3 regions of the Streptococcus sp. 4094 genome follow, and region 2 is predicted to be linked to each of the others. Evidence: riboswitches for the same ligand, from Rfam matches in the RefSeq annotation. Region 2 holds a riboswitch; each other region holds the start of a gene.
The links. Region 2 has a riboswitch for thiamine pyrophosphate ahead of HT721_RS03510 (thiamine-binding protein). Riboswitches for the same ligand answer to the same signal wherever they lie in the genome.
Positions count from the first base shown of each region.

Region 1: it holds a riboswitch for thiamine pyrophosphate, as region 2 does, so the genes downstream of both, HT721_RS08225 (ECF transporter S component) here and HT721_RS03510 (thiamine-binding protein) in region 2, are expected to answer to the same signal.
Region 3: it holds a riboswitch for thiamine pyrophosphate, as region 2 does, so the genes downstream of both, HT721_RS08210 (TenA family protein) here and HT721_RS03510 (thiamine-binding protein) in region 2, are expected to answer to the same signal.

Region 1 is NZ_VMMI01000034.1:63,815-66,018, forward strand. It holds gene thiE (thiamine phosphate synthase) at 1-452, shown strand, start outside; TPP riboswitch at 662-750, shown strand; gene HT721_RS08225 (ECF transporter S component) at 908-1,468, shown strand; gene HT721_RS08230 (ABC transporter ATP-binding protein) at 1,469-2,204, shown strand, end outside.
Region 2 is NZ_VMMI01000011.1:70,262-72,465, reverse strand. It holds gene cbpD (choline binding-anchored murein hydrolase CbpD) at 1-972, shown strand, start outside; TPP riboswitch at 1,055-1,157, shown strand; gene HT721_RS03510 (thiamine-binding protein) at 1,226-1,516, shown strand; gene HT721_RS03505 (ABC transporter permease) at 1,479-2,204, shown strand, end outside.
Region 3 is NZ_VMMI01000034.1:60,966-63,169, reverse strand. It holds gene thiM (hydroxyethylthiazole kinase) at 1-317, opposite strand, end outside; gene HT721_RS08210 (TenA family protein) at 446-1,114, opposite strand; TPP riboswitch at 1,321-1,409, opposite strand; gene lctO (L-lactate oxidase) at 1,558-2,204, opposite strand, start outside.

The sequences.
Region 1 (2,204 bases), on a different contig from region 2:
TACAGGATCTTTGTAAAAAATACAATGTTCCGTTTATTGTTAATGATGATATTGATTTGGCGATGGAAATTGACGCTGATGGCGTACATGTAGGACAAGATGACCTTGGAGTTGATGAAATTAGAAAATTGATGCCAGATAAAATAATTGGTCTTTCTATAAAAAACGAGAAAGAATTTCAACAGTCAAAAGTTGAATATGTAGATTATGTTGGTGTTGGTCCTGTATTTGATACCCAGTCAAAAGATGATGCTGGTGGCGCTATAGGTTATGAAGGTCTTAAATTGATGAGAAAACTATTGCCACAAATGCCCTTAGTTGCAATTGGTGGGATACAGACGCAACATATTAAAGACATTATGAAGACCAATGTTGACGGTGTTTCAATCATTTCAGCAATATCGTATGCAAAAAATATAGAAAAAACTGTTCGAGAAATGAGTGAACAATAGGTATCTATCCTTGGATTCTAAGTAAGTGGAAGTTTTCCTTTTCTAAAAAGATATGTCCAGATTCAGTTTAAATAGCTAATCTATCAAACAAGACATTTGGTTTTTGCAAAAGAAAGATCTGCTGTCTTTGTGAGTGCAAGGCTGTATTTCCAGTTCAATTTCTTGAACTAGTATAAAATGTGTGTTATAATAATCATACAATTAAATAATAAAGACATTTGGGGTGCTTTAGGCTGAGATGATACCCATTGAACCTGATACAGTTAAGACTGGCGAAGGGAAATGTGAAAAGTTTTTTTCGTATGTCGAAAAGAACGGTCTAATCTTGTAAGCTAAACTCTAATTCCTATCTGTAATTAGAGTTTTTTCTTTTACGAAACTGGATGAAGGTGCTATAAAGCCTTTTGGTAGCTCACCTTGAGCACCCCACTTTTCTTTAAAAAAGGAGTTTTTTTATGTTGAAAAAATGGCAGTTAAAAGATGTTATCTTGCTTGCTTTCTTGTCTATCTTTTTTGGTGGGGTTTTCGTTGGTTCAGGATATGTGTATAATATTCTCAGCCTACTCTTAACACCTCTTGGTTTACAGGCTTTTGCCAATGAAATCCTTTTTGGACTCTGGTGTATGGCTGCGCCCATTGCTGCCATCTTTGTTCCGAGAGTCGGAAGTGCAACGATTGGAGAAGTGCTAGCTGCGCTTGCTGAAGTCCTTTATGGTAGCCAATTCGGTCTAGGTGCCCTTTTGTCCGGCTTGGTTCAAGGTTTGGGAAGTGAACTTGGTTTTATCGTAACTAGAAATCGCTATGAAAGTTGGCTCTCTCTAACTGCTAATAGTATTGGGATTACGCTTGTTAGCTTTATCTATGAATACATTAAGTTAGGTTACTACGCCTTTTCACTTCCGTTTGTCCTTTCCTTGCTTGTGGTACGTTTTATTTCTGTTTATTTCTTCTGTACCATCTTGGTTCGTGCCATTGTCAAACTCTATCATCAGTTTGCAACTGGAGGAAAGGCATAGATGGGTCTGGAATTACGGGAGATTCAGTCCCCAATTTTTTCGGAACCGATTGATTTTACTTTTCATGAGCAATCCTTTACCTTGTTAGTTGGGAGCAGTGGTTCAGGAAAATCGAGTCTCTTTCAAATGATTGCCCAAGTCAGTTCTCTTCCCTATAGCGGTCAAGTCCTGATAAACGGGAGCGAGGTCAGTCAGCTTTCTATCATCGAACGTATCCAGACGGTTGGTATTCTATTTCAAAATCCCAATCATCAATTTACCATGGAGAGCTTGTTTGAGGAGTTGATTTTTACCTTGGAAAATATTGGGCATCCCGTTCAGGAAATGGATTCTAAAATAGCAGAGGTTGTCCAGCAATGTCGTTGCAAGGACATCTTGCACCGTCCCATCCATCACTTATCAGGTGGAGAAAAGCAAAAGACGGCCTTGGCTGTTCTCTTTGCTATGAATCCTAGGGTCTATCTATTGGATGAACCTTTTGCTTCCATTGACCGCAAGAGTAGGATAGAGATATTGGAGATTCTAAAAGAGTTGGTCTCTAAGGGGAAGACAGTTATTTTGTGCGACCATGATTTAACGGACTATGAAGCCTATATAGACCATATGGTAGAGCTAAGAGACGGACAACTAAGGGAAGTGTTTCAAATCCCTTCCTCTGAGATGACACAGGTTACTTCAAAGGAAGTTGCTTCTAGCCCGGAACTATTCCATATGGATCGAACGACTTGTGAGCTTG
Region 2 (2,204 bases):
CATGTTGCCTGGGTGTCAAATGTAATGGGAGATCAGATTGAGATCGAGGAATATAACTATGGTTATACAGAAGCCTATAATAAACGAAGTATAAAAGCAAATACGATGACAGGATTTATTCATTTTAAAGATTTGGCTGGGGGTAATATAGTAAGTAGTGGCAAAGTATTCAATAGTCAACCTTCTTCTACAGGAGGAACTCATTATTTTAAGAATAAGGCAGCCATAAAAAATCAACCTTTAGTTAGTGCAACTTCAATTGCATATTATTCTTCAGGTGAGAGTGTTCATTATGATCAGGTACTTGAAAAAGATGGGTACAAGTGGTTGAGTTATATATCTTATAACGGAAGCTATCGTTATGTTCAATTGGAGGCTGTGAATAAAAATCCTCTAGGTAATTCTGTTCTTTCTTCAACAGGAGGAACACATTATTTCAAGTTTAAGTCTGCTATCAAAAATCAGCCACTAGCTAGCGCAACTGCGATTGATTACTATTATCCTGGGGAGAAGGTTCATTATGATCAAATTCTCGAAAAAGATGGATACAAGTGGTTGAGTTATACAGCTTATAACGGAAGTCGTCGCTATATACAGCTAGAGGGAGTGACTTCTTCACAAAATTATCAGAACCAATCAGGAAACATCTCTAGCTATGGATCCAATAGTAGTTCAACTGTTGGTTGGAAGAAAATAAATGGTAGTTGGTATCATTTCAAATCAAATGGCTCTAAATCAACAGGCTGGTTGAAGGATGGTTCTAGTTGGTATTATTTGAAATCATCTGGTGAAATGCAGACAGGCTGGTTAAAGGAAAATGGCTCGTGGTATTATCTGGATAGTTCAGGGGCAATGAAAACAGGCTGGTATCAAGTTTCTGGTAAGTGGTATTATTCTTACTCTTCAGGTGTCTTAGCTGTTAATACGACGGTGGATGGCTACAGAGTAAACAGTGATGGAGAACGAGTATAGAAAATTGGAGTAGGAAATTTTTCCTGCTCTTTTCTGTAAGCAGTTTCCTTGACATTTTTTGTATTTTGCGCTATCATATATCTATATAATATATGGGAGTCTGTGTACAGTCTGAGAGGAAGTGTTAAACTTCGACCGCACCTGATCTGGGTAATGCCAGCGTAGGGAACGATACTTAGTCTATTCTTGACCTTTTCCATATATGGCAAAGGTTTTTCTTTTTGTCAAAGGAAAACGAGAAGAGGAGGTTTTTATGAAAGCAAGCATTGCCTTGCAAGTTTTACCCCTAGCGCAGGGGATTGATCGGATAGCTGTTATCGATCAGGTCATTGCTTATCTGCAAGTTCAAGAAGTGACGATGGTGGTGACACCATTTGAAACGGTCTTGGAAGGGGAGTTTGATGAGCTCATGCGTATTCTCAAAGAAGCGCTGGAAGTGGCAGGGCAGGAGGCAGATAATGTCTTTGCCAATGTCAAAATAAATGTAGGAGAGATTTTAAGTATTGATGAGAAACTTGAAAAGTATACTGAGACGACACATTAGTCTATTGGGCTTTCTGGGAGTCTTGTCAATCTGGCAGTTAGCAGGTTTTCTTAAACTTCTCCCCAAGTTTATCCTGCCGACACCTTTTGAAATTCTCCAGTCCTTTGTTCGTGACAGAGAATTTCTCTGGCACCATAGCTGGGCGACCTTGAGAGTGGCTTTATTGGGACTGATTTTGGGAGTCTTGATTGCCTGTCTCATGGCTGTACTTATGGATAGTTTAACTTGGCTCAATGACCTGATTTACCCTATGATGGTGGTTGTTCAGACCATTCCGACCATTGCCATAGCTCCTATCTTGGTCTTGTGGCTAGGTTATGGGATTCTGCCCAAGATTGTCTTGATTATTTTGACGACAACCTTTCCTATCATCGTCAGTATTTTGGACGGTTTTAGGCATTGCGACAAGGATATGCTGACCTTGTTTAGTCTGATGCGGGCCAAACCTTGGCAAATCCTGTGGCATTTTAAAATTCCAGTCAGTCTGCCTTACTTTTATGCAGGTCTGAGGGTCAGTGTCTCCTACGCCTTTATCACAACAGTGGTATCTGAGTGGTTAGGAGGCTTTGAGGGTCTTGGTGTTTATATGATTCAGTCCAAAAAACTGTTTCAGTATGATACCATGTTCGCTATTATTATTCTGGTATCGATTATCAGCCTTTTGGGTATGAAGCTGGTCGATATTAGT
Region 3 (2,204 bases), on a different contig from region 2:
ATTAAATCATCTGCTACTTTTTTTCTATATTCTCCTGCTCCACAGGCTACAGGATCTAAAACTGCTGGGACATTATATTTCTCTGCAATTTTCAGAGCAGCTTGGTATAATTTCCAATTATCATCCGTTAAAGTCCCAATGTTAATCAATAATCCTCCAGCATATTTTAATAGATCTTCTAAGTCTGCTGGGTACTCGCTCATAGCTGGTGAGGCACCCAGTGCTACTAATCCATTTGCTGTGAAATTTTTTACTACATCATTGGTTATGCAAATGACCAAAGGTGCTTTTTCTTTTAATAATTTTAAACTTGTCATATTGAATTCCTTCCTTTTCACTTTATACGATCTATTGATTTCGATTTATCTCTATCTTTAGTTGAGAATTTTTTTCAGTTACATTGAATGATTTACCTCATCAAATTTGTAAATATCCTAAACTTTCTCTAGGCGTCATAACCAATATCAAAAAAGGCTAATTCTAAAGCGACCGCTTGATTCCAGCGTTGCTGAAGTTCTGTCAAATCTTCTCGACCTTTCCCGACACGATTGAGTTCGTCAACCAGAAATTGAACCCACTCTGCAAAGAAAGGACCTCTGTGGAGATTGATCCATTCCGAATGAATATAGGCTTCAGGTAGAGCCAAATCTTTAGAACCCCAGTCTAAATAGAGACCTTCTGCAATGACCAGCATGACCAAAAGATGAGCATAGTCTGATGAAGCCACTGCCGAATACATCAGATCCTGAAAGGCTTTTGTTACAGGGTGCAAGCTCACTTCCAGATAGTCATTCTCAGATACTTTTAACTCTTTGAAAGCCTTTTGGAAATAACCGTCTTCATCTGCTTCAAGAAAGCCTAGTTGCTTGGCAAAACGAAGCTTGGATTCAATCTGGTCTGCGTGGGCTACGCAGGCACCCAGCATGGATAAGAAGGCATCAAAGAAGTGATAATCTTGAATTAGGTAGTCTTTTAAGACCTTATTCTTAATTGTCCCTGCAAAAAGTTCCTTGACAAAACGATGATTGATTGCAGCCTGCCAATCCTTCTGACTATTTTTTAATAATTCTCCAACAGTCAAACCTGGCTCAAATGCATAAACCTGTGTTTCCATATTTATTTTTCCTCTCTTTACTCCTTAGTAATCAATAAAATACCAAGCAAAATCCTAGTTTCACTTGACCCTTTTAAAGAAAATCTAGGGCATTTGCAGAGAGCTACCTAAACAAACCTATCCAGTTTTATATAAACAAAAAAACTCCAATTACAATCAAGAATTAGAGTTGACTTACAAGATTTGATCGTTCATTTCGCCATACGAAAAAACGTTTCACATTTCCCTTCGCCAGTCTTAACTGTAGCAGGTTCAATGGGTATCATCTCAGCCTAAAGCACCCCAAATGTCTTTATTATTTAATTACTGCACCAGTATAGCAAAAAATGAAAGCTCTAGCAAGATATTTGACCGAAAAATATCTTTATATAGTTTTTGATAGCGATTTATTCTTCCAATACACGAAGAAAAACCTCCACATTCAGTGGAGGCAATCTCTTTTATCAATACAATTTTAAGTCACGTGGGTCAACTGGGAAGGTTGGGTTGTATGGATTGTGACGGAGCTTGAAGTGTTTGACATCTTCAATAGTCTGAGTTCCAGACAACTGCATGACTGTCTTCAATTCCGCATTCAAGTGTTCAAAGACTTGACGCACACCAACACTACCACCGAGAGCTAAACCATAGATAACAGGGCGACCAATAGCTACCAAGTCTGCTCCTGAAGCCAAGGCTTTAAAGACATGTTGACCACGACGAACACCAGAGTCAAAGACGATCGGCACACGTTTGTCAACTGCTTCTGCTACTTCTTGAAGTGAGTCGAAGGCAGCTGGTCCACCGTCGATTTGACGACCACCGTGGTTGGTTACCCAGATACCAGAAGCTCCTGCAGCAAGCGAACGTTCAACGTCCTCACGGCATTGTGGTCCCTTGACATACACAGGAAGTCCTGAGTATTCAGCGATAAATTCTACATCGCGTGGAGACAAGCGTTGTTTAGCTGATTTGTAAACAAAGTCCATTGATTTACCAGCACCTTCTGGCAGGTATTCTTCAACAATCGGCATGCCAACTGGGAAGACAAAACCATTACGCTTATCCACTTCACGATTACCCCCTACAGTAGCATCTGCCGTCAAGACAA